2 regions of the Paenibacillus sp. FSL R7-0216 genome follow, and region 2 is predicted to be linked to the other one. Evidence: riboswitches for the same ligand, from Rfam matches in the RefSeq annotation. Region 2 holds a riboswitch; the other holds the start of a gene.
What was found. Region 2 has a riboswitch for cyclic di-AMP ahead of MKZ15_RS01965 (APC family permease). Riboswitches for the same ligand answer to the same signal wherever they lie in the genome.
Positions count from the first base shown of each region.

Region 1: another riboswitch for cyclic di-AMP. It lies ahead of MKZ15_RS00145 (3D domain-containing protein); the one in region 2 lies ahead of MKZ15_RS01965 (APC family permease).

Region 1 is NZ_CP150222.1:25,670-40,246, reverse strand. Features, by position in the region: gene glmU (bifunctional UDP-N-acetylglucosamine diphosphorylase/glucosamine-1-phosphate N-acetyltransferase GlmU) at 1-866, opposite strand, end outside; gene spoVG (septation regulator SpoVG) at 1,025-1,309, opposite strand; gene purR (pur operon repressor) at 1,486-2,322, opposite strand; gene ispE (4-(cytidine 5'-diphospho)-2-C-methyl-D-erythritol kinase) at 2,440-3,294, opposite strand; gene MKZ15_RS00170 (small, acid-soluble spore protein, alpha/beta type) at 3,480-3,659, opposite strand; gene MKZ15_RS00165 (Veg family protein) at 3,863-4,138, opposite strand; gene yabG (sporulation peptidase YabG) at 4,375-5,292, opposite strand; gene rsmA (16S rRNA (adenine(1518)-N(6)/adenine(1519)-N(6))-dimethyltransferase RsmA) at 5,317-6,213, opposite strand; gene rnmV (ribonuclease M5) at 6,219-6,764, opposite strand; gene MKZ15_RS00145 (3D domain-containing protein) at 6,957-8,093, opposite strand; cyclic di-AMP (ydaO/yuaA leader) riboswitch at 8,531-8,742, opposite strand; gene MKZ15_RS00140 (TatD family hydrolase) at 8,948-9,721, opposite strand; gene MKZ15_RS00135 (HD domain-containing protein) at 9,739-11,028, opposite strand; gene MKZ15_RS00130 (AbrB/MazE/SpoVT family DNA-binding domain-containing protein) at 11,345-11,599, shown strand; gene rsmI (16S rRNA (cytidine(1402)-2'-O)-methyltransferase) at 11,754-12,653, opposite strand; gene MKZ15_RS00120 (tRNA1(Val) (adenine(37)-N6)-methyltransferase) at 12,650-13,405, opposite strand; gene yabA (DNA replication initiation control protein YabA) at 13,472-13,843, opposite strand; gene MKZ15_RS00110 (stage 0 sporulation family protein) at 13,891-14,577, opposite strand, start outside.
Region 2 is NZ_CP150222.1:433,573-448,149, forward strand. Features, by position in the region: gene MKZ15_RS01915 (cation-translocating P-type ATPase) at 1-1,834, shown strand, start outside; gene MKZ15_RS01920 (methyl-accepting chemotaxis protein) at 2,020-3,729, shown strand; gene MKZ15_RS01925 (putative sulfate exporter family transporter) at 3,719-4,813, opposite strand; gene MKZ15_RS01930 (LysR family transcriptional regulator) at 4,945-5,829, shown strand; gene MKZ15_RS01935 (SDR family oxidoreductase) at 6,031-6,783, opposite strand; gene MKZ15_RS01940 (methyl-accepting chemotaxis protein) at 7,038-8,318, shown strand; gene MKZ15_RS01945 (methyl-accepting chemotaxis protein) at 8,528-10,246, shown strand; gene MKZ15_RS01950 (beta-eliminating lyase-related protein) at 10,359-11,474, shown strand; gene MKZ15_RS01955 (DsrE family protein) at 11,471-11,815, shown strand; gene MKZ15_RS01960 (metalloregulator ArsR/SmtB family transcription factor) at 11,871-12,203, opposite strand; cyclic di-AMP (ydaO/yuaA leader) riboswitch at 12,465-12,640, shown strand; gene MKZ15_RS01965 (APC family permease) at 12,799-14,577, shown strand, end outside.

The DNA.
Region 1 (14,577 bases), 410 kb from region 2:
TCTTCGCCAATCACGGTCTTCCCGGACAGAATCGTTCCCGGATAAACCACGGTATCCGCACCGATCGTTACGTCGGCTCCAATATAGGTGGACGCCGGATCGATCACCGTTACGCCATTCAACATATGGCCTCGCACGATGCGCTCACGCATGACCGCTTCTGCCTCCGCTAACGCCACCCGGTCATTGACGCCGATCGATTCCCGAACGTCCGTTACCGCGTATCCTTCCACCACTTCGTTCGCCTGTACCAAAATGCCGATGACATCAGTAAGATAGTACTCCTGCTGAGCGTTGTTGTTTGTGACTTTCTCCAGCGCGGCAAATAATTTTGCATTATCAAAACAATAAGTGCCTGTATTAATTTCCTGCACGGCGGCTTCTTCCGGCGAGCAATCCTTCTGCTCGACAATCCGTTCCACCGTTCCGTTCGCACCGCGGATCACCCGACCATATCCGTACGGCTGCTCCATCTTCGCCGTGAGCACGGTCGCCGCCGCTCCCTTACGATGATGAAGGTCGAATAGCGCTTCTAGCGTCTCTGCCGTAACCAATGGGGTATCGCCACAGATAACCAGCGTGACTCCTTCTTCTCCCGCCAATAATGACCCGGCTTGCTTGACGGCATGTCCGGTTCCCAGCTGCTGTTCCTGCAACACGTATTCCGCCGATGAACCTAAGTAGGATTTCACGGCTTCGGCTCCGTGGCCAACAACCACGATGCTGCGTTCACAACCTACCTCTTGAACCGCGTTCAACACATGCCCGACCATCGGTTTGCCGCAAACGGGGTGAAGCACTTTATAAAGCTTGGACTTCATCCGTTTCCCTTGACCCGCGGCAAGAACGATCGCTAATCTTTTCAAGTCCCCGGCCTCCTTCTCTTTTTTTAAAGAAGTAGTTCTCTCTCATTAAAACTCATTACTGAATATATCTCATTTAAGGCAAAAAGAAAAGGGAGCCATGTACGCATGGCTCCCTTTTCCTCGAACCCCAATTGGTCAAGAATTCAAATAAATGCGACTTACGCCCCTTCTTCGATCGCTTCCTCTTGGTCGGCGGCACGCTCGTATTCAGCTAGGACTGCAGCTTGAATCTTCTCGCGGGTGCCAGAGGAAATCGGATGCGCGATATCCCGGAACTCCCCGTCCGGCGTGCGCTTGCTAGGCATAGCTACAAACATCCCATTGTTCCCGTCGATGACGCGAATGTCATGAACAACAAATTCGTTATCGATGGTAATGGATGCGATTGCCTTCATTCTGCCTTCAGAGCTGACTCGGCGGAGTCTTACATCCGTAATTTGCATATGTGTTCACCACCTTTTTCCATCAGAGACTTGGTGTAATATTCCACATAGCAAACGGAAATCCTTTTTTTTTGATCAACAAAATGGCCGAAAATCACGATTTTTTTTGATAAAACGGGCTTTTCGACACGTTTCGTCGAGAATTCTTACAATTTGAGAAGATCTCGACATCGTTCTTATTGTCCAAATTTCGAAAAATAATTCCCTGGTTCTACCGAGATCTCCTTTTCCTTGGCATCGACCGCTCGAAGCGTCGCCAAGGAAACGTAATCATGCAATAGACGCTGCTCGCTGGCGACCTCGCCCGATTCCACCAGGACACCAACGCCGGCAACCTCAGCATTAAATTCGGCCAGCAGGTCTACCATCCCCTGGATCGTTCCTCCTGCCTTCATGAAGTCATCGACGATCAATACGCGGGAACGTTCCTTAAGCGCCCGACGGGACAACGTCATGGTGTGCAGACTCTTATGGGAGCCCGACACGTAATTGATACTAACGGCCGATCCTTCGGTGACCTGATGGTCGCGGCGGACCAGGACTACCGGCAGATTCAACTCTGCCCCGGTCGCATACGCAAGGGGGATCCCCTTCGTTTCCACGGTCATGATGCAGTCGATCTCCAAATCGCCGAACGCCGTAGCAAACAGCTTGCCTGCCTCGTTCATCAGTGCCGGTTGCCCCAAGAGATCGGACATATACAAGTACCCGCCCGGCAAAATACGGTCTGACTGCGCCAGCTTCTCACAAAGCTGCCGGATAAAAACCTTGGCTTGCTCCCAGCCGACCCGGGGAATATACTTCACACCACCGGCCGCTCCGGCAAGCGTCAGCAAATCCCCCATGCCTTCGCCTTCAAACACTTCTTTGATGATGCCCAGATCCTCGCTGATCGACGACTTGGCCGCTCCGTACCGCTGCGCAAAGGTGGTCAATGGGATCAAATGATGGGGTCTAGACAACAGATAGTGGGTCATCTCGACCAAACGAGCGCTTCTCTTTAATTTCTTCACGAAGTACCCCTCGCTAAATCCGAATATTTTAATGAAACTATAACATTTTTGTACGGATTTGTCCAAGCCTTGGAAATCAGCGAATGAGTACAGCAAATCAAGGTCACTTAGCCGACCTCAAGTCAACAGCCTCACGGCATAGACTTCTTTGCAGAATCCCCGCAATCCGTTGTAAATGCGCGACACTTTCGATTCCTTTGAGACGAGGCCGAAAACCGTCGGTCCGCTGCCAGACATCAGTACCCCATCCGCGCCGAGACGTAACATCGCTTCTTTCAAGTGCGCGACTTCCGGGTGAAGCGTAAGCGTCACCTGCTCCAGCACGTTCCCCAGCTGCTGGCATACCTCGTTGAACGAGCGATTCTCCAGCGCCTCCTGCATCCGGGAAGCCGACGGATGATTCGCAATCTGCTCCGCATGAAGGCGCCCGTATACCTCCGCCGTTGAGACGTTAATGGGGGGCTTCGCCAGCACTACCCAGCATTGCGGTGGATTCGGAAGCGGCGACAATACTTCACCCCGCCCTGTCGCCAACGCCGTGCCCCCTGTCACGCAAAACGGCACATCCGAGCCAAGTTCCGATCCCAGCTCCTTTAGCTCTTCTTCGGGAATGCCTAGCTCCCACAGCCGGTTTAATCCGCGCAACGTCGCTGCCGCATCGCTGCTGCCTCCGGCAAGGCCAGCGGCAACCGGAATCTTCTTGTCGAGATGAATGTATACCCCACTCCGTACGTTGTATCTTTCCTTAATCAGCTTCGCCGCCTGGAACGCTAAATTCTTCTCGTCCAGCGGAATATATCCAGCCTGGCTCGAAATAATAATCGTATCCCGCGGGAGGGCGCTCATTTCCAGACGGTCGGCTAGATCCACCATGGTCATGATCATCTCAACCTCGTGGTAACCGTCCGGACGTTTATGCAACACATCGAGCATTAAATTAATTTTGGCCGGTGCTTTTTCGTAAATTTTCATGGCGCTCCCCCACCTCAGCAATTCCGTGGAATCCTCATCCATCCGGTCATCTGGCACATTCCTATATTGTAAAAAATGATTGCCTCCACGTCTATGTACGAAAGACAAATTTTTCTCCCTCTATCTTACTTCATCCGGCGAAAAAAACGAAGCTCCCCGGACGGGAAGCTTCGCTGCGGCAGAGGTTATTGCTGTTTCGCTGCGGCCTTCTCGGCGAGCTCAATCGCCCGCTTCACCATATTGCCCGCATCTTTGGCTTTGATGCCGCCCCAGCCTTCCTGCTGGACGGTATCATAAAATCCCAAATCCTTCGCCAACTCGACCTTCAAGTTCTCCGACATCACGCTGCGTCTTCTTCGCGACATGGTCAGTGCTCCTCCTTTGGGGTCATGGATATAGGAACGATGATTAGTATACGCAGGCTCTGGCTCAAGCATACGATGGAAAGTCTGTCCACGTAAGGCGAACAAATCACGAGGAAGCCAGTCCCCTCATGCAGGCAAGAAAAAAACGGCCTCACCCACCGGGCGATAACCGTTTGCTGCTTAATTCATTTGGTTCATGATGTTCACGGTTTAATATACGAAATCCTCATCTCATCGTTGTCGTCGCAAATCATAACTTCAACGGATTCGGTCAGTATATCGGCATAACTGTAAGACACACGCTTAAAGGTTTGCTGCTCTTGATCCAGCTTCACAATGAAGACCGAAGGATAAGTCTCCTCCAAAACTCCAGTGCGTTCGACGGTCTTCCGGCGACCTCCGTTTGCCCGGAGCATAATTTTCTGTCCTACGTGGGCGTCGAGACTATGCTTAATTTCCGACAGCGCATTTTTAGCCATTGCCTGTGACCACCTTCTTTCTTTGTCCATTATACAGGAAAGTCACAACCTTGTCAAATCAAAACAAATAATTATATCAGCAGTAAAAATGATGTGTCAACGATTATTTTTCGACATTTTTTCTCTTAACCCGATGGGAGTCCTAATAAAATAACCGGAAGGTCCTGGGGCGTTCGCCTCAGATCCTTCCGGCATGGACAAATAACAAGGATGCTCTTTATTTTTATTTTGGTCTTTCACATGGACGGCACAACTTTCAGCGTCGATAAATCCTTGAGTTTGGGCAGTCCGATACGGTAGCTGCCGCGGGTCTCAATCCCACCGACGCCTTGCGCTCCGCTGATCGTGTGATTCAGCACGTCGGTGATCTGGATGGTCTCGCGGATGGAGGTGAGCGACGCCTTGGCTGCGATGTAGACCGGATCCAGGGCATGGATCAGCACGCGACCGGGCGAGCTGGCAAAATTAGCCCCCGCCTGTAGCAGCGCCTCAAAATGCGACTGGCAAGCGCCGGCCACGATCGTTAACGTATCGAAATTCCGTTCATATTGCCGGGCCGTTTGAATGGCCTCCACAAAATGCTTAGAATTTTTATAGCTGGTTAAATTGTAAAGGTCGCCGTTGGGACGCGATTTTAAAACCCCGTCATGTCCGGTCAGCACAACGATATCCGGTTTGACGGCAGGAAGCAGTCGATACAGCGCATGGGACATTTGCGACTCCGTGACGTAATAGCCTTGAGCCGGCACTCGCAGCTTCTCATACAGGCTTAAGCTTTTTTGCAAATATCGTTCGTCGCCGTCCAAATGCAGCACCTTACCCGGCACCTCGAAATAGGCCGGTTCCCCTTGCGCATAAAACTCCCGTCCAATCGCCGTCCGGTTTCGTTCTACCAAGTCCTTGCGGTCCTGGGTCAACCACTTCAGCGACTCCGTGGCCTTGATTCGGGCTCGCTGCGTCGTTTCTCCTGGGGAAGCCGGGTCTACCCTGACCAGATCGGTCAAGGGCGCATCCGCCAGCAGCCGAAATTCCGTTCCTTTGATGATAGCTTCGCTCCGTACAATCCGTTCGATCCGGAACGTGACGTCTCCACCGTATGATTTGCGGACGACCAAGTCTCCCAAATTCGTCAAGTCAATCACCTCTATCCCCATCGTATGGGCGACAAGAGGGAATGGTTACACGCGGAGTTCCTTCAACCCGGCGTCCAGTAGCGTATCGCTCAGCTTCGCAAACTCATCCAGGCTTAACGTCTCGGCCCGCCGGGAAGACTGGATACCGGCTTCCTCCAGAAGGTTCTCCAGTCGCTCGCGCCCCTCTTTGGGGAAGAAGCGGCTCTTGAGATTGTTGGATATCGTCTTCCGTCTCTGGGCAAAAGAGGCCTGCACCACCTCGAAGAAAAACGCCTCATCCTTAACGGCCACAGCCGGCGTCTTCCGTACGGTCAAGCGGATCACCGCGGACTCCACATTCGGCTGCGGAATAAATACGCTGTGCGGCACCGTGCAGATCAGCTCCGGTACGCTATAGTACTGAACGGCGATGCTAAGGCTGCCGTAATCCTTGCCGCCAGGAGCAGCAGCCATACGCTCAGCCACTTCCTTCTGGATCATCACGACAATATGCTCTAGAGGCAGCTTCTCCTCAAGGAGCTTCATCAGAATCGGCGTCGTCACGTAATACGGCAGATTAGCCACTACACTGACGCCGTTCACCCCGCCGAATTCGGCAGCGAACAGCGCTTGAAGATCCAGCTTCAGCACGTCCCCATGGATCACGTTCACGTGCGAATAGGGCTCCAGCACCTCTTCCAGGATCGGAAGCAGACGTTGATCGATCTCCACCGCCGTTACCTTACCTGCTTCCTGAGCCAGTTTTTCCGTTAACGCGCCGATACCCGGTCCGATTTCCAGCGCGCCCTTGGTATCGTCCAGGCCGGCTGCCGCGACGATCTTCCCGAGAATGTTCTGGTCGATCAGAAAATTCTGTCCCAGGCTTTTTTTAAACGAAAAACCGTGCCGTTGAATGATCTCCTTCGTTCGGCGCGGCGTGGATACCTCTTCCCTTATGCTCATGCTCCTTAAACTCCTTTGCTCTCCAACTCGGCCAGCGCGGCCGCAAACTCCTCGCGGGTGATACGGAACACCGATAACCGCTTGTACAATTGCTTCCCGTTGCAATACCCGATGCCTAGCAGCTCACCTAGCGCTTTCCGTCGCGCAGCAGCCTGCGGGTGAACGATTAACCCCGCACTCATCAAGTCTTCCCAGTCGATCGCGGCCTCTACTCCCGGCGCTTCGCTGCGGACTCGGGACAGCGCCGTGCGGATCGCCTCCGGTGAGGCGTTCTCCACGCCGATGTCGCCCCGCTTCGTGGCCTCTGCCTCGGGAAGGAACGCATGCTTGCAGCCCGGAACCCTTGCCGCCACGATTTTGCGAATCCGCTCCCCGGCATGGTCCGGATCAGTAAAAATAATGACCCCTCGGCGCTCCTGAGCCAAAGCGATCTTCTTGAGCGTCACTTCCCCGATGGCCGAACCGCCGGTCTCAATCGTATCCGCCTCCACGGCTCGCTTGATGGCCACGGTGTCATCTCGGCCCTCCACCACGATGACCTCTTTGATCATGGTATCTATTCTTCCCTTCGTGCTCTAGCTTATCTTTTTTGTTATTAATGATGTTCAAAAAGTCGACTTTTTGAACTTCCTTGCAAGAATAACAAAAAGAAGAGGATAACATCCTCTTCTAATCCACTGTCTTATTCATCATCCTAATACTATCTCATTCCCTCTGCATTGTAAAACAAAGAGAGTCGAGAGTTAATTCAATTCCGGCTTCGTCGGGCCGATGACGTAAACGGTACGCCCCTTCTTCCGGCCGAAGTTCTTCGCATCCTTCAGGGTATCGTAATAAACATCCATCTTGTTCCCATCAATAGCCCCGCCGGTATCCTCCGCCTTACGGAAGCCGATCCCCTCGATGTATACCCACCAACCGAGTGGAACGACGTCCTTATCAACCGCGATTGTTCTGCCTTCGGTCACGCGGGTACCGGAGGCCGTGCGGGTGCCAATCCCGTCTTCTTCCGCCGAATAGGCGGTCAACGTGACGTTTTTAAGTATCTTTTTATATTCAAAAGAGACGCCGCCTTTGGTCGTCAACCCGCTAATGTTCACCGCATTTGCGGTACGGTTAATGCTGGCCGACAGAACGGCGGTTGGCTTCTTCGTGCCGACGGCAACAACCTTCGGCTGGGCCTTTTTAGTGACCTCTTTGCCGAGCCATCGCTTTGTCACGAACTTTCCGTCCTCGTAAGTTTTCTCAATGTTGTGAATGACCAATCCGGCATTGCCTTGCTGAACGACCTTCGTCGTGCCTTTCAGCAGATTGGCGTCCGACGTTTTGACCACGCTAAAAGGCACGGTCTCCTTCGTCTGCACCGTTTGCTTACTCACCCGAACAATCTTGACGTCCAGGTTCGCGGTAACTTTACTGTCCAGTGTCGGTGAGACCTTGTCATCTTGGTCCAATGTGACGCCGATCTCGGACAATACGCCTTCTACTTTGCTTTGTGTTGTGAAGTGAACCTTTTTCATGCCGTCCACGCTCACGTTTACCGGCTTTGCGCGTACGATGACAATGCGGTCACCGTTCTTAAGCGAGCTGTCCAGCGGAAGCGATACGGAATCCTTCGCGCTGAGTTGAATCGATTGCTCCTCCAGCAGATGGGCTACGCTGGATTTATTCGTCTCCACCGATTGGACGCTGCCGTCCACAATCAGGGACACTTCTTTATGTGCCTGGCCAAACAGCCAGATTAGGATGATGATGAATACCGCGATGGTCAGAACGCCGACGAGCGCAATCTGACGTAAATTCTCATGCTTCCATCGCATTGCGTAAGACATGCTGGATGAGCGTGATTCATGGGTCTCCTCTTTGCGGAAAATGCCCATTTCTTCCGTCCTCCTTCATAGTCCCGCCGTCTAGGTCGATGCATGATAACGATTGACGTGACTACAGTTACTTTTTACAAAACGACTATGGTTGTCAAAAAAGTCATCTTTTGATCACGAAGTAAATCAAGAAGTTGATTCGACATCGAATCTTGAATTCACCCGGGCCTTCCGTTGCTCACGTACCCCTATGTACGCTCCGCTACTCAGTCCCTAGTTTCATCCAACCTTCTCGGTGCTGAAAACCTGACTTTTTGACTCTTATTGAAATACCAAGCCATTTTGCATCCTGATCCAGTCTTCTTGCGTACGTCACCTCCTGTTTACCAACAGTATGATGACCCTATTACTTTTATTCAAAACAAAAGAAGCCCAAAGAAAGAGTTAGAGGAACTCCTTCGTGGCTTCCTGAATGTCTTGGTGTAATAGCTGCACGAGTGACCTCTCTTATACGCTTACGAGGTTAGCTGTCGGGTTCGGGCGAAAGAGAGCCGCCCTTTCTCAGTTCATTCGCTCATGGCGCAATGACCTCGAATTCACCCCATAGACCCTGGAAAGAAATCAAATACCGACGCGAGAGGCTTGCCGCCAACCGCTGCCTGTATCGGTTCCCCCGTTCTCCGTGAAGGAGATTCAGCGAGACTGGTTCATGGAACCAAGTATCGTTCAATTTGTCCATCCAGAACGCACTAAATCGATACTGAAAAAATTCTATCCTGTTTCGATGCATGTTGTAAAGGACGAATCAACCACGTTTTTTTAAAAAAATGGTTAAAAAAATGTAATGATCTCGGTTTTAACGGTTAAAAAGCATTAATCTTTCCGAAATCCTCTTTTTTTCATCCGATTTACTCTTAAATCCTCGAGATTCCAAATCGTTCCATTGCATTTCGGGTCGTAATTTCGGCGATTTCCTCAAAAGTAACCCCTTTGAGCTCGGCAGCCATTTCCGCAACCAGGCGGACATGCGCAGACTCATTTCTCTTTCCACGATATGGGTGTGGTGTTAAATAAGGGGAATCCGTTTCGATTAATAAACGATCCATTGGCGTCTTGGTCAGCACTTCTTTGGGCTGTTTTGCATTTTTAAACGTAATTGGTCCGCCAAACGACAAATGAAATCCCAAATCCAGACACATTTTGGCAATTTCCCAACTACCAGAGAACGAGTGCATGACACCCCCAACCTCGTTTGCTTTCTCCTCGCGGAGAATGCGGACCACATCCTCATGGGCATCGCGATTATGGATGGAAATCGGCATCCCCAGACTGCGAGCTAGTCCAATTTGTTTGCGGAATACGTCATGCTGCACTTCTTTTGGGGACGTGTCCCAGTAATAGTCCAGCCCGATTTCACCGATCGCTACGACTTTGTCATGTTTACATAATTCAGCGATCCAGTCCAAATCCCCTTCTTGCATCGTAATGGCATCCTGCGGATGCCAGCCAACAGCCGCATAAATGAAGTCATACGACTCCGCCAATTTCATGGTCGACGGGATGGTTTCCCGGTTAAATCCGATGTTGATCATCCTTGTGACCTCTTGCTCCACGGCGCGTGCAATCACTTCCTCGCGATCCTCGTCAAATTGGGGATTATCCAAATGCGTATGCGTATCAAATAACATCTCGAATCGTCATCCTCCTAATTCCGTTGCTCGAATATGCGGGCTACCTTCTGGGGCAACCGATCCATTACAGCACACAATTTATTATCCGGATAGTACAAATGCGTTTTGCCTCGATGTAATCCGCTAATCGACCGAACGATATCCGACACTTCAGAAATTTCCCGTACCCGTTCCTGACGGTCCAAGAGCAAGATTTGCTTCTGACGGAACCCCTCGTCCGGACGGAACACATCATACGGCAGATCGGTCGGAAAATCAATTTCCATGTCATATTCGGGATGCAGTCCGACGCGCGTAAAGGACTCCCGAATCTCCTCCAGCATTTCCAGCTCTGGTGTGTCCAATTCTACATATTTATACAATTTGCGATTCAAAAACCGGGAGCACAAATCGCGTAATAACTCATCTGACTCCCTCGTCCACTGCATGAACGCCGTTTGCATCAAAGCTTCGTCCAACTGCAAATAGTCAGCGACCCCGATGTTACCTTCAAATAGATCCGGAAGCGGATGCGGCAGGAAACCAAAGGAATAACCGTTCTGGTACAATTCCTTAGCTCGGCGCAAAATTTGCCGGAGAATAATCTCCGAGCTCCGCGTTACCGGGTGAAAATAAATCTGCCAATACATCTGATACCTGGACATCAAATAGTCTTCCACCGCGTGCATGCCTGATTCCTTTACGACCACCCGCCCCTGAAAAGGTCGAAGCATCCGCAGAATCCGGTCCATATCAATCGTACCGTAGTTCACACCGGTAAAATACGCATCCCTCAGCAAATAATCCATTCGATCCGCATCGAGGGGGCTCGAGACTAAATTGACCACAATCGGATTCTCGTAATCCTTGCGGATCACGGCAGCCACTTTCTCCGGAAAATCCGGGGCAACCTCGCGCAAAATGGCACTAACTTCCGTATCGCCCAGCAAAATTTTACATGTCCAATCTTCGTGATGCATCTGGAATGCTTCTTCTATAGAATGGGAGAACGGCCCGTGTCCCAAATCGTGAAGCAACGCCGCGCACAATGCCACCAATTTATCTCCTTGAGGCCAATCGGCGTACCCGCTCCGTTCAAACTGCGAAATGATTCGGCGGGTAATCTCATAAACGCCAAGCGAATGCGAGAATCGGCTGTGCTCGGCGCCATGAAACGTCAAATAAGACGTGCCTAGCTGACGGATCCGACGAAGGCGTTGAAACTCCGGCGTATTTATGAGCGACCAGATCACTTCGTCCTGTACATGAATATAATTATGTACGGGATCTTTGAACACTTTCTCTTCGCTAAGCCGACGATGCATGGGTCAACACTCCTTTTTTTTCATAAATGCGAGACCAAAAGCGGAATTCTGACTGATGACGACGGGTTATGTCGAATAATGTCGATGTTTGTCAAATTAACGATTTCCAAAATGTCGAATCATAAAGTATTAGTAACTTGCTAGACTTCATAACGGTTCTCGGAGTTATGTATCCCTGTAATTTAGAAATAATATTGAACTATACCATAAATAGGTTGACTAATCTGGCAATGGTTGGTATTATAAAAATCATAAAAGATAGAATCATGTCGAATAATGACAATTCCAATTTATAGTGAGAGGGGCAATCATCAATATGATGAAATCCACAGGTATCGTAAGAAAAGTAGACGAATTGGGTCGTGTCGTAATCCCGATCGAATTGCGCCGCACTCTGGGGATCGGTGAAAAAGACGCGCTCGAAATTTATGTAGACGGTGAACGGATCATGCTCAAGAAATATGAGCCAGCTTGCATCTTCTGCGGTAATGCTGAGAACGTGACCTACTTCAAAGGCAAAATTGTTTGTCACGAATGCATTACTGAGCTTCCTACCCCTGTGACAAATTAAGAATTATAGTATATAATAGATTTACTGAAACTGTTAATTCTAACCTTTTTCATATCTCCTTGGCGCCTTCCTAGGCTTGAACCCAGCCTAGCGAAGGCCCCTTTTTTTTCGGCATTTTGGTTAATAATGTCTATTTTCGGAGAGATGTGGAGATCTAGATCAGTTGATTATAAATATCTCGCTTCGCCACGCCCCGATCTGCGGCCGTTTTCTTCATCGCATCCTTTCGCGTCATCCCTCCTTCCGTTTCGTAATGCCGGACATGCTCCTCCACCGTAAGCGGTTGCCACCAGGCGTCACGTTTCTCCTTCACCTGGTCGGGATGTGCCCCCTCGACGACAAGGCAATATTCGCCTAGCGGCGGATATTCCTGCAGCCAAACCAGGCAATCCTGAATCGTCCCCCGTGCCATTTCCTCATAACGCTTGGTCAGTTCTCTCGCTAAGACGATTCGACGATTCCCCCAAACCTCGAGCAGGGACTCCATCGTTTTGATCAGCCGATGCGGCGACTCGTACATCAGCATCGTCCCTTCCTGATCTTCCAACGACTTCAGTAACAGATCTCGCTCCTTGTGGTCTCTAGGCAAAAAGCCGAAAAACGTAAATCGTTCGGTCGGCAGACCGGAAACGATGAGTGCCGATAAAGCCGCATTGGCTCCCGGCACCGGTACGACGGAAATTCCCGCCGCCAACGCAAGCTTCACCAGATCGCTTCCGGGATCGGAAATGGCCGGCAAACCGGCGTCGCTCACAAGCGCCAAATTTTTTCCTTCTATTATAAAGCGTATCAGTTCTGGGCCACTAGCAACCTTATTATGCTCATGATAGCTTAGCAATTTTCCCGGGGAGATTTCGAAATGAGTTAACAGCTTTCGCGTCTGCCTTGTATCCTCCGCTGCGATGATGTCCGCCTCTTGCAGGGTACGGACAGCTCGGTAGGTCATATCCTCTAAATTCCCGATCGGGGTGCCTACAAGGAACAACTTGCCGCTGCCCGCTTCGCCCCTTCCGCCCGGTGATGTTTCAAAGCTCTTCTGTACTTGAACGTTCATACTCTACCCTCTTTTGGCCCGTAATAGATATTCATGATTTCTTCGCAGTATGCCCCATTTTCATTATAAACGATCAACGGCGGCAGCACCCGCAGGTCCGGTTTCCCGTCCCGCAGTGCTTCAATCAGTACCATATTCGCTTCCGCTCCGGCCCTTGGATGTACAAAACGGATCACCTTCGGTTCTAGTCGGTACTGGCGCAACACCGTGACAATTTCGCCCAAGCGCTGGGGTTTGTGCACCATCGACACCTTGCCGCCGGGCCGTACCAAGCGCATCGCAGCCGCAGCCACTTCTTCCAGACTGCAGTGAATCTCATGCCGGGCGATTGCTTGATGAGCATTGAGCTTTACCTCGCCCGTCGTCACTGGCATATACGGCGGGTTCACGGTAATAGCATCGTAAACTCCATGACCCGTCACCTTTACCAGCTCGCGCAAATCTCCTTCACGAATGAGGATCCGTTGCGAGAGCCCGTTCATTTCCACGCTGCGACGTGCCATATCTGCAAGCCGCGGCTGAATCTCAATCCCTTCGATCTCCGCTTCTGTCCGGGTGGAGAGCAGCAGCGGGATGACCCCGTTGCCGGTACACAGATCGAGAATTTTGCCAACCTTCGGCACCGGGGCAAACCGGGCTAACAATACGGCATCCATGGAGAAGCTAAACACTTCATCGCTTTGAATGATATGTAGCTCATGCGTCAGCAAGTCGTCTACACGTTCCTGCTCATAAATCGGTACTTGGTTCATGGACTTCGATACCCATCCTTTTTCAACACAAATTTAAAAAAACCGTAGGGACACCCCCACGGTTCATTATTTATTCAAAAACGACAAGCAGAACAGGCAATCGCCTTCCGTGCGCAGATGCCCATAATAAACATTGCAAATATGGAAGCCCTCATGATAAAGACGCGCCAAATTGTCGTAGCCTTCGCCCACGACATCCATTGCTTCCTTGCCGGTCAGAGCCGGAATATCGGCTCTCTCCGCCACGGGTATGGACAATGGCCCTTCCGCGCTTTCTCGCTTTAAGATTTTGCGCAGTTGTTCATTTTCGAGGCGTAGCCGCTGGTTCTCTTCCACCAGCTTCTTGACCTCCAGCTTGAGGCTGCCCAAATCGCCGTGAACTTTTCCCATTTGCGTTTCCAACGCCTGCATACTTGTGAATATGTCCTTGTTCTCCAAGTTCCCACCCCAGAGTCATCTCTAGAATCTATCGTAAAAGAAACTCCTTATTTCAGGACGACATCGTCCAGCGGAAGCTCCTTCACTTTCCCGATTTCAAACAGCTGTACATGCACGGTGCGGGTGCCGGCGTTGAGTCCGACGACCTTGCCGTCTCCCAGCGAAGTGACGACGATTTTACCTACGGATGGAAGCTCTTCTTTGGTGCTTTCGTAGTTATCATGCTCAAACTTCAGGCAACACATCAATCGACCGCATAATCCGGAGATTTTGGTTGGATTCAGCGACAAGCTCTGATCCTTGGCCATCTTGATCGATACCGGTTCAAAGTCGCCTAGCCAGGAAGAACAGCAGAGAACACGTCCGCAAGGACCGATACCGCCAAGCATCTTGGCTTCGTCCCGTACACCGATCTGTCTTAGCTCGATCCGGGTCCGGAAGATGCTGGCCAAATCCTTAACCAATTCGCGAAAATCCACGCGGCCTTCCGCCGTGAAGTAAAAAATGATTTTATTGCGGTCAAAAGTAAATTCAACGTCGACCAGCTTCATTTTCAAATCATGATCTTTAATTTTATTTAAACATGTGGCAAAGGCATTCTTTGCCGCAAATTTGTTCTCTTCGACAACACGGGCATCGGAATCATCGGCGATCCGAATGACCTTCTTCAGCGGAAGGACGACATCGGATTCTCCGACCTTCTTCTTGCCGACCACCACTTTCCCATATTCGAT
Region 2 (14,577 bases):
GTTTGAGCTGTTCCTGACCGCGATCAGTCTTGCAGTAGCGGCCATTCCGGAAGGGCTACCGGCCATCGTGGCCATCGTATTGGCGCTTGGCGTGACCCGCATGTCCCGCATCAACGCGATCGTCAAGAAGCTGCCGGCCGTCGAGACGCTTGGTTCGGTCAACATTATCTGTTCCGATAAGACCGGAACCCTGACCCAGAACAAAATGACGGTTGTGAAGCATTTTACCGCGCAGCCGCTGGGGGATGAGGCGCCGATCGAAATGATCAAGACGTTTGTGCTTTGCTCCGATGCGACCTACGAGAACGGTCAGGGCACCGGCGACCCAACCGAGATCGCCCTAGTCGCTTACGGCGAGCAGCAGGATATTTCGAAGAAGTCGCTGGAAGCCGAATACAAGCGGGTGTCCGAGAAGCCGTTCGATTCCGACCGCAAGCTGATGTCCACGCTGAACCAGACGCGGGAGGGATACCGTGTTCATACCAAAGGGGCGATCGATCAACTGCTGCGAATATCGAACTCCGCCGTGGTTAACGGGAAGGCCGTACCGTTGACCGAGGAGCTGAAGCAGCGCTACATAGAGGCGGCAGAGGCGATGTCGGACGATGCGCTCCGGGTGCTGGGGGCCGCCTATAAGGATGCGGACCGTATCCTGTCCCCGGAGGAAATGGAGCAGGATCTAACGATCCTTGGCTTCGTCGGTATGATCGATCCGCCGCGGACGGAGGTGAAGGACTCGATCCGCGAAGCGAAAGCGGCGGGGATTACGCCGGTCATGATTACAGGCGACCATCGGAACACCGCGGTAGCGATCGCTAAACAGCTGGAAATCGCCAGCTCCCTGGAGCAAAGTATGACCGGGGCGGAAATCGACGAGCTTTCGGACGAGGCGTTTGCCGAGAAAATCAACAACATCCGCGTATTCGCCCGCGTCTCGCCGGAGCATAAGGTGAAGATCGTCAAAGCCTTCAAGGCGAAGGGCAACATCGTTTCCATGACCGGGGACGGCGTCAATGACGCGCCTTCGCTTAAGACGGCGGACATCGGCGTGGCGATGGGGATTACCGGCACCGACGTATCGAAGGGCGCCAGCGATATGATTTTGACGGACGACAATTTTACGACGATCGTCCAGGCAATCCGGGAAGGGCGGAACATCTACGCCAATATCCGCAAGACCGTGACGTTCCTGCTGGCCTGCAATTTTGGCGAGATCGTGGCGATCCTCGCTTCGATTCTGTTCTTTTGGCCGCTGCCGCTCCTGGCGACTCAGATTCTCTGGATTAACCTGGTCACCGACACGCTTCCAGCGATTGCGCTGGGGGTTGACCCCGGCGAGAAGGACGTGATGAAACGCAAGCCGCGCAACCCGAAGGAGAGCTTCTTTGCCGGGGGGGCGGCCATGCAGGCGGTCTTGGGCGGGTTGTTGATCGGGGCGCTGACGTTGGTTGCTTTTTACGTGGGGCTTCGCGAGCATGGATACGGTTTACGCTCCGCGGATATTCCCGAAGAGGTGATGACCTATGCGCGGACGATGGCGTTCGTCGTGCTGGCGGCATCGCAGTTGTTTTATTCGTTTGCCAAGCGCAGTGCGACCAAATCGATTTTTGCCATCGGTTTGTTCTCCAACCTGATCCTCGTCGGAGCGGTCGTTGCCGGATTGCTGCTGCAGTTTCTTTCGATCTCCATCCCGTTTCTGGCTGCGGCGTTTAAGGTGGAAAATCTCAGCTTGGCCGATTGGGGGCTCGTCATCCTGCTGGCGCTGATTCCGTTGCTGCTAAATGAGATCGTCAAGATATTCATGCGGGCCGGGAAGGCGAAAGAGGCGGCGTAAGCCATAAATATGAGAATTTTGATAGAACAGAGGAGAATTTTGAATTCCCCTCCTACCATGGTTTGGTAGATGATACAAGTGAATATACAGAAGGAGCATAGGCCGCAGATGACAAGTCTGGCGGCCCTTGTTCGTTAAAGCAAACCAAGGGGGGACAAGGGATGAAGGATAAGGGGAATTCTCCTATGAATCGAAACGGGAGGCTGGCGTTCTCGCTGGGACGGAAGCTGACGGCGGCTTTTATTACAGTATCGCTGCTGGTTGGAGTCATTGCCGGAGTCGCTTACGTATTCTTGAACCGGCTGGACCATAACTATTCCGAATTGCTTCGGCAAAATACGGCGGCTCTGGATCAAGTGGCTAAGTTGGAGATCGAGACGCAGCGTCAAAACAGCCTCCTGTTCGGGTATATCGTAGAGCCGTCGCCTGAGAAGGAGCAAGCGCTGACGGAGGTAAATAAGCAGCTGAGCGCGTTGATCGATGAAATCGTAAGCGCTTCCGCGAGTGAGGAGCAGGGGGCGGTTGCTACCTCGTTGTCGGGGTCCAACGCTACGTTTGCCCGACTGCTGGTGAAGGTCCGGGATTACGTCCAATCGGGCAAGCCGGATTTGGCGAAAGCGGAAGCTCTGATGTGGGCGATCCCGACGTCGGATACGATGATTCAGGGGGCGGGTGATCTGCGGATGCTGCAGGAGAACCAACTCCAGGATAAATTAAGGGAGTTCCAGAGGGAATCGACGTTGACGATGTGGATACTGGCGCTGTGCGGTACCGTAGCCATCTTGTTCGCGATCTTGACCGGCGTGATGTTGTCCCGGCAGATCGTAAAACCGATGCGGGTGATGGTGAGTGGCGCGCGTGAACTAGCGGAAGGCAATTTGACCCTTACGGAGACGGTCGTGAGAAACCGCGACGAAATTGGCGAACTGGCGGCTGCATTTAACCACATGAGACGCAGTTGGCAGGACATGATCGGCAATTTGGGACGGCATGCTGGCCGAGTCGCCGATTCTGCCGATCAGTTGCGAAGCCAGTCGGAGCAGTTCCGTGCCTCCTCCGGGGAGATTTCGGGAATTATGGGCCAAATCTCGGCCGGGAGCGAGGAGCAGGTGCAAAGCGTGGAGCTTGGCGTGGCCCAAGTGACGAATGTGGCTGCCGGAGCTCGGGAAATGGCCGAACTGGCGGATGATGCCCGTCAACAATCGGCGGCTGCCGTGAATGAAACTCGGGCCGGCGAGGAGATCGTTGCTTCGGCAGCGGCTCAAATGGCTACGATTCGGCGGCAGATGGACGAGCTGCGCGCGTTCATCGAGCGCCTTGGCGTCCGCTCCGGCCAAATCGCGGAAGCGGCCGAGCTGATTGCCGGCATCGCCAAACAGACGCAGATGCTGTCGCTGAACGCCTCGATAGAAGCCGCGCGAGCCGGGGAAGCCGGCAAAGGGTTTGCCGTAGTCGCCGGTGAGGTGCGGAAGCTGTCGGCGGAGACGGGGGCAGCGGCGGCGGACGTGGCCGAGATGGTCGAAGGTGTGCGTAGTGAGATGGAGATGGTGATCGAAGCGGCGCAAGCCGGGTCGCACGAGATTGCTGCCGGTATTGTCACGGTCCAACAGGCCGGCGAGGTGTTTACCAGCATCCGGCAGGCCGTCGAGCAGGTGGCTGGCGGGATCGGCCGGGTGGCCGGTCAGGTAGAGCAGTTGTCTTCCCAATCGGAGGCTGTGGTTCAAGCGATTACCACGATCGATCGGGTGGCGCAGCAGACGGCCGGCGGCTCGCGCGAGGTATATGCGCATACGGAGGAGCAATATGCCGGGGTACAGGAAATGATGGCTTCCATGGAAGGACTCAGTCAGTTGTCCGAGGAATTGCAGGCGCTGATCGGAAAATTTAAAGTATAAGCGATATCCAGGTCCCGACGGACAACAGTAATGACGTGATCAGCATCGCGATCAGAGGCCGAAGCGCTTTGGATCGGAGCTCGCGCAGGTTGACGTTCAGTCCCAGACCCACCATGGCCATCGTCAGGAGAAATCCGGTCAGAGTGGAGATATCGCCAAGAAAAGCATCCTTCACAGGGATCCAGGTACCCAACGCATAGGTGCCAATCACGCTGGCCGAGATGAAACCCAGCAAGAACCAGGGGAACGGGATGGCGGCCTTCGGTTTAAGTCCGAATCCGGCAGCCGTTTCTGCTGCGCTTGGGTTCAGCGACAATGTCCCAGCGGTACGCTTCATGCCATACATCAGCAGGAAGCTAAGCGGAATGAGCAGAAATACACGGCCCAATTTGGCTAATATAGCGACGGCCAGAGCGTTTGGCCCGGCCGGCTCAGCGGCTAACACCACATGGGCGATCTCGTGAAGGCTGACACCGCTCCAAACTCCATATTGAAGCTCGGACATCGGAAGCAACGGTCGAAGTAGCGTATATCCCAAGGAGAATAGCGTGCCGACGAAAGCCACCAATCCTGCACTGATGGCGGTATCGTCTTCCTTGGCTTTGAGAATCGGTGAAACGGCGGCGATCGCTGCCGCTCCGCACACCCCGGTGCCGATCCCCAGCAGCAAGGAGAGGGAGAGATCCGCCTTTAGCCATTTGCCGATCAGCAGAGTGGCGATCATGCTAAAGGCGATGGTTGCGGCATCTCGAGCCAGAAGAGGCAGGCCTTGTTGCAACACGACGTCCAGGTTCAGTTTCAGCCCAAACAAAACGATTGCTGAACGGAGCAGCTGCTGGGAAGCAAACCGGATGCCTGGACGCAAGGATTCCGGGTATCCGACGAATTGCCGGTAGAGGACGGCTAGCAAGATCGAACAACCAAGCTGTCCGATCCGGTTGAAGCCGGGTAGTTGAGCAAGTCCAAAGCCAAGCATGGCGATCACAAGCGTAAAGCCGATGCCTCCGAACAGGAGCTCGGCTTTTTTTGCGGTTTCGGGTGTTGTCGGCAAGACTGTTTTAGAGGGTAATAAGGAAGTTGACATGTGATTTCACCTCCGTTGATTTGCCCTTTTAGCTTAAATCCGCTTTAATAATAAGTAAAATAAATCATATATATTATTATGATAAGTATTTGATTATAAATGAGATGATTGATCATAAGGAGGAAGCAAAAATGGATCCGGCTCTTGAGGTATTTATTACTGTCGCGGAGAAGCAAAGTTTTACCCGAGCGGCCGAAATGTTGCATATGACGCAGCCGGCGGTTAGCCAATATATCCGTTCCCTGGAACAGGCGCTGGGAACCAAGCTGCTTGACCGCAGTAATAAATACGTACGCTTGAACCCGGCGGGACAAATCGTATATCATCATGCCCGGGAAATTTCCGGGTTGTATGCGCGGATGCAGTATCTCATCGACGACATGAAACACGCGGCGCGAGGGGATTTGTCGATCGGTGCCAGTTATACGTATGGGGAGTACGTGCTGCCGCATGTGTTGGCTGTGATGATGGCGGGGTATCCGGAAATCAAACCGACGATCACCATCGGTAATTCCAAGGAAATCGTGGAGTTGGTGGGAAGCCGTCGGCTGGACGTCGGCATCATTGAAGGGGAGGTTCGGGATGAACGCTACCGGATCGTGCCGATTGCCGATGACGCGATGTATGTAGTTGTCCCTGCCGGACACCGTTACGCCGAGCGTAGGGATCTTCGCCTTATCGACTTGCGCGAGGAAACCTGGATCGTCCGGGAAGCTGGCTCGGGGACACGCGAAGCAGTAGATCATCTGTTTGCTCAGCATCGTTTTCACCCGGAGCGATTAATGGAATTCGGCAGTACACAAATCATTAAGGAATCGGTAGAGGCGGGGCTTGGAATTAGCCTGTTGTCCAAAGCGGCGGTGCGAAAGGAAATGGCACTTGGAACACTGAGGCTATTGGAGATGGAAGGCTTGCCGTATTCCCGTCAATTTTCTCTAGTTACACAGGCCTCTCCCTTTTACACCAAGGCAATGGAAGTGTTTATGGAACTGGCGCAGGAACTGCGGTCATTTTAGAACAATGTATACAGGCATGTGCTGGAGCAGGAAGGCATTAAGTTGGCATATCCATCCCATCGGGTCTTTCTCGAAACGGCGGCGGAAACGTCCGGCGAGATGAACGCCGCCGGTTCTAGGCAATATGAAGCTTGAGCCTGTGTAAACGATAAATGGTCTTTAATTAAGAAACATCCCGCGGGCCGCCGCGGGATGTTCTTGTTATATCGTATAGGGTACCGCTTCGAACGTCTCTGCCTTCGCGATAGCTTCCTCCAGCGACAGGCCGGTGAAGCTTTGCGCCGGGAAGTAGCGTCCGCTCTTCTTGTCGTCGACGAAAGCGCCGACCACGATCCCCGGCAGCACGCTTTCCACTGAGTTCGGGGCCTGCGGGCCACCCAAATCGGTCCGGCACCAGCCTGGATCGTTCAAATTGATCATGACGTCGGTGCCTTCGAGGCGAGAGGCCAAATCCTTGGTGAACTTATCGAGCGCTGCTTTGCTAGCCGCGTAGCCGGCTTGCTCCGGCTCGTTTTTGATCCCGCTGGTGGTGTTGATGACTCGGCCAAAGCCGCGTTCGACCATCTTGGGGATCAGGCGGTTGCAAATCGTCGCGATGGAAATGAAATTAATTAGAAAGCTTTGTTCGAAATCCGAGACCGGGGTCTGCCAATAATCGGTACGGTAGGCGATTTGGACTGCAGCATTATTGAAGACGATGTCCACCGGCGTGCCGTTGGCTTCGATTTCATCCAGCATCGCCACGACTTCTCGGTGGTTGGCCAGCTCAGCTTGAACGGAGTAGACTTGGACACCGAATGCCCGGATCTCCTGCTCCATCTGCCGGGTATGCTCCTGGTTGCGGCTGTGCAGGATCAGGTTACATCCCTGCTCGGCCATAAACATCGCCGTTTGATAACCTACTCCGCGGCTGGCTCCGGTAATGAGCGCCCATTTTCCTTTCATATTGACCATTCCGATATCCTCCCTGTTTGCGATTCTTCTACGTTGATGTCATAACCCATCTCATTTTACTAGAATTGAAAGCGGTTTACCATCATCCACTCTTATTTGACTGTAGTGATTTGGGACTATATAATGGACAACACATGTAATATTTGGAACTTATGACCTATCTAAATACTAGGAGGAGATTCCTGAATCGCTTCAAATTTTGCTAGAGGAAGTTTCAATTATACCCTACTACGAACAAGACAGGTGATGCTAAGATGAATCGAATTCGTAACATTTCTATCCGTACGCGGATCATGGTGCTCGTCTTTTTGGCGATGTTCGTCTCAAATACCGCTCTAGTCGTAACGTTATCCTATAGCCAACATCATGATTTTTTCAAGCTGATTACGCCATCCTTAGGGTTAAAGGCATTGATCATTTTTATTGTTTTTGAAATTTTCGCGGTAATCATCTCCGAAGTGTTGTTGGTTCGTCCGCTCAAACAAGGGGCGAAGCTGGCTAATTCGATGGCCGAGAACGATTTGTCCGCTGAGATTCGGGTGACCCAGCAAGGAGAAGCGGGCCAGATGATTCAGTCGCTTCAGAAAGCCAGAGATAACTTGAAGCACCTGATTGCAACGATCCAGTCCTCTTCTGAACGGGTGACGTTGTCTTCGGAAGAGCTGAACCAGATTATTGAGCAGGCCAATGGGCAAGTGCATGAAATCAACGAAGGGGTCAAGCTCCTGCTGAACGTATTTACCCAAAACGCGGAAAGCATGAAGCAAACCGCCGTTGCCATTTCAGAGATTACGAACCATTCGCAGACGACGGCAGAACTGGCCAACCAAATTGCAGAGCGAGCCCAGTTGGTCATAGATTCCGCGGAAGACGGAAAGAATTCGGTGGACTCCATCGTTGAAGCCATTAATGATCTGGCGGCGAATACGAAGCACGTCAGCGGCGAAGTGCTCGGGTTAGAAGAACAGAGCCAGAAAATTACCGAGGTCGTTAGCATTATTAAGCAAATTTCCGAACAAACGCATCTGTTAGCCCTCAACGCGGCCATCGAGGCAGCCCGGGCCGGGGAAGAGGGGAGAGGATTTGCGGTCGTCGCCGGACAAATTCGAAAGCTGGCGGAGGATACGAATCAATCCTTACAGGAAATCGGCAGCTTGGTCGAAGATATGACCGTTCGAACCGGCAGCGTCGTGGTTGCAGTCGCCCAGACCGAGGAGAAGGTCCAACAGGGCGTAACGCAATCAGGAAACGTCAAGACGATGATCGAACAGATCATGGACAACATGGAGAACACCTTTGCCATGCTGACCGAGATTTCCGATGGAGTGACCACCCAGGCGGCTTCGCTCGAGGAAATGAGCGCAACGTTGGAGGATGTGAATGGCACCATCGAGTCGGGGCTAGAGGTATCCGGCGAGATTCAAGGGCAGCTGGGTACACAGGAGAAGATCTTCGGCGATATCGGGAAAACCTCCGGTAAGCTGGTAGAATTGTCCGAGAATATGAACGGATTAACGAACGTGTTTAAGCTTTAATATTTAACAACCATATGAAAAGAACGCTTGTAGATGACAGGCGTTCTTTTTTATATGCAAAATGTCGAATAGTGTCAGAAAATAGCGGAGATAAAATGAATTTTATGTCGAAATAAGGCGTTTTGTGTCTATATTGTCTCGGGATTTTAGCCGATATAGTAATCAACCTACTTGATTTTACAGAAAATAAATAAATAGGAGGGGTTATATTGAGCGCCTGGATCCATCGATTAAGAAACATCAAGATCGTGCATAGCGTCGTGATGTTGTGGGTGTTGTCTCTGCTAGCCACTACGGCAATTGGGGTTGTAGGGATCAACTCGATTTTTCAAATGAATTCCACGACGGAGGAGATTACCTCTGAGATTATTCCCAAGCTGAAGGATTGGGAGGACGTGAACGGTCACATGGGCAACTTGCGCAATACGGTGACGAAAATCATCGACCGCGATTACGATGAGGCCATGATCCAAACATATGAGGATTTGAACGGTCAAATCTCGGCCATCCTGGATCGGAATGTGGCGGCTTCCCAAGATAACCCGGAAGAAGGAGAGTTGGCGAAGAAAGCTGCTCAAAGTTATGAAAAATACGTATCGTATCTTCCTACCTTGATCGAACAACGAAAGCAAGGTCTTGTCGCCGATCGGAACTTGACGAACGTGGAAATGGCCGAGGCAGGCAATCAATTGACCCAGGATATTCTAAATATCGTCGATTACCAGAAACGCGTGGCTGAAGAGAAAAGCGAGGCTTCGAAACAGCTCTATGAAGCGAGTATCCGGTTTTTTGTCGTGATTTTCGGCGTGGCACTTCTACTCGTTAGCGCCATCTCCATTCTCGTCGTCCTGATGATCCGCTCCTCCATGAAGGACTTCATCTCCAGGGTCGAACGGGTTGCGGAAGGCGATGTAACCATACAATTTAACGGCAAACTCAGCAATGAATTCGGGATGATGAACCGGGCTTTAAACAAGACGATTAGCTCGATTCGCACGATTTTGCAAATCATTGGGCAAGATTCACAGAAGTTAACCCAGCAAACCATTGCGCTGACCGCCTCCTCCGAGGCGATGAAAACGAGCGTTGGCGAAGTCTCAACGGCCATCCAGGAGGTTTCTCTCGGCTCCGTCAATCAAGCGGAGGAATTGGCTTCGATGACAGAGTCCTTCCAGGCATTCGGAGACCGATTGGACGAAATCACCCGCTCCTTGGAGACGGTAGATGGGGCAGCAAAGCAAGTGAACGATAAAGCACAGAACAGCAGTGGCAAACTGGCCGAGTTGGTCACCTCCGTGAGGGGGATTGCCGATTCGTTCGAGGAGACGCAAAGCAAGGTTCATAACTTGACGGGGAGCCTGACTCGCGTGACGGAAATTACTCGATTGATTAGCGACATCTCCACGCAAACCAATCTGTTATCGCTGAATGCGTCTATCGAAGCTGCGCGCGCAGGTGAGGCGGGCCGGGGGTTTGCCGTGGTAGCTGGAGAAATTCGCAAATTAGCGGAACAAACGCAGCATTCTTCACAAGGAATCGACGAGCTGCTGCAGGAGATCGGATTGGAAATGGACGGAGTATCGGCAACTTCGGCCAGAACGGGCGAAGTACTGGCTCGGCAGTCAGAGGTCGTCATGACGACGATGGAGGTTATTCAGGAGATTATCCGTTCCATTCGGGAAATGATGCCGCAGATCGAAGATATCACCGGTTCTGTGGTCACCGTCAACGAGGATAAGAACCGGGTTCTTCTGACCGTGAGCTCGGCTTCTGCCGTAGCAGAACAAAACTCAGCCTCTTCAGAGGAAATCTCCGCCTCGGCCATCGAGTTGAACGGCACCACCCAGGATATTGCCCAGGCGATTAAAGAGCTTGAATCGCTTTCGATTGAAATGATTCAAGAAGTGGAGAAATTTAAATTGGTGTAAAGAAGAGACAAGTCCTACTGGGCGATCATCGATTCCTGCTCCGAATCGAGCTATAATAAGCATGAATTCACAGTTTATGCAGACAGCTTGGAGAGAGGAGCGGCGAAGAACGATGTATGGAAACGAAGGATCATCGGATAAGAAATCGTTAAAGGCGGCTTTCGACCGGACGGTCTATCAAGTGGTGGGCCACGGTAAACGAAGTGTGGGGGTGCTGCAGCAGGCTTTTTCCGGGATCGATGGTGAGCTGGACAGCGACATGTACGGTATGGGACCGTCCCTGGAAGCATTCGAAGCAAAAATGGCCGGGGTGCTGGGCAAAGCCTCGGCGGTGTTCTTTCCCAGCGGTACGATGGCCCAGCAAATCGCCTTGCGAATCTGGTGCGATCGCAAGGGGACGAAACGCGTAGCCTATCACCCCTTATGCCATTTGGAGATTCATGAGGAAGACGGCTTGAAGGAACTGCACGGAATCGAACCGATTCTTCTGGCGGACAAGGACCGGCTTATTGGATTGGAGGACGTACAGCAACTTGGCGAGGACGTTTCGTGCCTGTTGTTGGAACTGCCCCAGCGCGAGATCGGCGGCCAGTTGCCGCCGTTCGAGGAGCTCGTGGCGATTTCCGAGTTCTGCCGGGAGAAAGACATCAAGCTCCATCTGGACGGAGCCCGGTTGTTCGAAGTTCTTCCCTACTATCAAAAGACCGCGGCGGAAGTGTGCGTCCTGTTCGACAGCGTCTATATCTCCTTCTACAAGGGCATCGGCGGGATCGCCGGAGCGATATTGGCCGGAGAGCCGGAGTTTACAAAGGAATCCAAGGTGTGGAAGAGACGTCACGGCGGTGACCTGATCAGCTTGTATCCGTATTATCTCAGCGCAGATTACTACTATGAGCAGCGCGTTGGGAAAATGGATTTATATTATCGGCAGGCGCAAGAGCTGGCAGGGTGGTATAACCGATGCCATCAGATGAAGACGGTCCCGGCCGTCCCGGTTTCGAACATGTTCCACGTCCATGCGGATGTCCCCAAGGACCGGCTGGAGCATACTCTTGTTGAAGTGTACCGGGAAACCGGCGTTGGGTTAACCGCCGGCCTCAAGGAGAAGGCGGATGGAGGCTGTTCCTTCGAGGTGAGTCTTGGAGACCGTTATGGCGAGGTGCCGAAAGACCGGCTACAGTTGACGTTTGAACTGCTCGATCAGAAGCTGAGAGGAGAATCGCTTTGAACCGAAAAGTTATTTTTCTAACGACCGACAGCTTCGGGGACGGTGATCGGGAGCTGGGGGTGCAGCTGTTGGAAACGTTCCTAACGTTGTTGAAGCAGCGGGAACAGGAGCAGCTTCCGGCGGCGGTATTTTGCGTAAATCGGGGTGTTCTTGCCCTAACGGAGCAGTCGTTTGCTTCGTTGCACCTGAAGGAGCTGGCGAATCGCGGTGTGCCGGTATTGGCTTGCGGGACCTGCGTTAACTATTACGGCATCCAGGATCAACTCGCAGCTGGCGAGGTGTCCAGTATGGGGCGTTTTATGGAACTGGCTGCGCAATATGAGGTCTTGACGCTGGCTTGATCTCGGCTGAAATCATCAAAGAAACACCGTAAGAAATACGGCATTTGCCGTTTTCTTACGGTGTTTTTTGTTGATCCGGGCTTTGAATTTCCTGTAAGTATTCGTCAAGCCGGTTAAACCGCTCTTCCCACAAGTTTCGGAACGAGGCGATCCACTCGTCCAACTCCTGCAGGGGTTCCGGCCGAAGCCGGTAAATCCGGCGATTCGCAACAGGTTGAACCTCGACGATGCGGGCTTCATTCAGCACCTTGAGATGCTTCGATACCTGCGGCTGCCGGACTTGGAGCCGATCCGCGATTTCTCCTACGGTTAGGGGGCCGTATCGCAGCAGTTCAACCATTTCCAGTCGATGGGGTTCGGCAAGCGCGCTCAAAGTTGCAGTGTTCATCGGTCTCACTTCCTTGTTTCGAGTATAACTTATTTAGCCGCAAATATTCCAGTAGGGGAATATGAATAATTCACGTCACTATCGGCCATCGTCTTATTTCCTCGTAATTTCAAGTCCGTACGAAATAATTAGCGTAGAAGAGCGATGTATACGCTTACCTCGACAATGCGGATCGCATTTCGTTGCCAATCCGCCTTAAACTCATCTTTACACTTTTTAGGGCGGGGAGTATGATTCATCAGTGGTAATTTTTATATGGCAAATACCTGATCGCTGAATTCTTTATTCAGTAAGAAACGGGGGAACCAACCGAAACGGGGCTTTGAGGCTTCGTTTCTGGGGTGAATCGCTTGTTTTGGCCATCCTGGCTATGAGCGTAGGGCTGCTTTCGTGCCCGAATCCGTCAGCTAACTCCGTAAGCGTCCGAAAGAGGGAATTGTCGCGGATATTCGCTTGAGTTTCAAAAAAGCGGCCGCGGGAAGGTCCAACTTTCCTGCGGCCTTTTTGTGTTGTTCTCTGCGGGAATGGGGAGCCTATAGAACCACGAATGGATAGAGACATAGGGCTATTTAGGGGAAGAAGAGAGGAAATCACCATGGTGAACAAAATTAAGCGAGTACTGATCGGCAGACCGATGAAAAGTGCCGAAATTGAAGGGGAGAAACTGAGCAAGCTCAAGGCGTTGGCGGTACTGTCCTCGGACGCGTTATCGTCTGTGGCTTACGGGACGGAACAGATTCTGATCGTCTTGATGGCGGCGGGATTTTCGGCCGTTTGGTATTCCATCCCGATCTCGTTTGCGGTTCTTGGGCTTTTACTTATTCTGATTTTGTCGTATCGGCAAACGATTTTCTCATACCCCGCCGGGGGCGGGGCTTATATCGTGGCGATGGATAACCTTGGGCGATCGACAGGTTTGCTGGCCGGCGGCTCGCTCCTGGTCGATTATGTTCTGACGGTGGCGGTCAGCTCGTCGGCGGGAACGGATGCCATTACATCCGCCTTCCCGGCGCTGCATGATCAACGGGTGTTGATTGCGCTGCTAATGATCACCTTATTAACGCTAATGAATCTTCGAGGGGTAACGGAGTCGGCATCCGTATTGGCTGTTCCGGTATATCTGTTTGTCGCGTCCATCTTTGTTCTGATCCTGTCGGGGTTGTTTAAATATTTGACTGGTGGAATTCACGCGAGCGTGCCCGAGATGGGGACGGCGGTTTCCGATATTAGTCTGTTCCTGCTGCTCAAGGCGTTCAGTTCCGGCTGTTCGGCCTTAACCGGGGTTGAGGCGGTTTCCAACGCCATCCCGAACTTCAAGCAGCCGGCCGAACGTAATGCTGCAGCTACGCTGGTGATGATGGGTGTCATTCTCTGCACCATGTTTATCGGAATCAGTGCGCTGGCCTATTGGTACGGTATCGCTCCTGATCCGAAAGCAACCGTTGTCTCGCAGATAGCCGAGTCGACCTTCGGCCGGGGTGCTTTATACTACGTCATCCAGGCGATTACGGCGCTGATCCTGTTCCTGGCCGCCAATACGGCCTACTCAGCCTTTCCATTGCTGGCGTTTATGCTGGCCAAAGACAAGTACATGCCGCATGCGTTTATGGTGCGCGGGGACCGGCTCGGTTTTTCGAACGGGATTATTTTCCTTGGCGTGGCTTCGGCGTTGCTGGTTCTCGGGTTCCATGGCAACACGGAGAGCTTGATTCCGTTATACGCAGTTGGCGTATTTATTCCGTTCACCTTGTCACAGCTCGGGATGATGATTCGATGGCTGAAGCTGAAGCCGCAAGGATGGGTGTTCCGGTTTGTCATCAACACGATTGGGATGCTGACAACACTGGGGATTACGCTGATCTTCATCATCACTAAATTTTCGCATATATGGGTCGTATTTATCTTCTTACCGCTGGTGATGTTTATCTTTTACCAAATTCATCGTCATTATTTAAATATTGCCGACCAGCTTCGAATCCAGATGGATACGGAAAAACCCTGCATCAAAGGCAGCACCATCGTCGTGCCGGTTGCGGGCGTCACTCGCGTCGTGATGAACTCGTTGAGCTACGCCAAATCGCTGACGAACAACGTTGTTGCCGTGTATGTCGGGTTTGATGACGAAGAAATAGACCGCATGGAGAAGAAGTGGGAGGAGTGGAACCCTGGGGTTCGGTTAATCACGCTCCGTTCCAGCTTCCGCAGCATCATCCGGCCCATCATGAAGTTCATCGATACGGTGGAATGGAAAACTGCAGAAACCGACCATATTACCGTCCTGATTCCGCAGTTTATTACCCGGCACTGGTGGCAGAATATTTTGCATAACCAATCGAGCCTTTTGCTTCGGGCCTATTTATTCAATAAAAAGGAC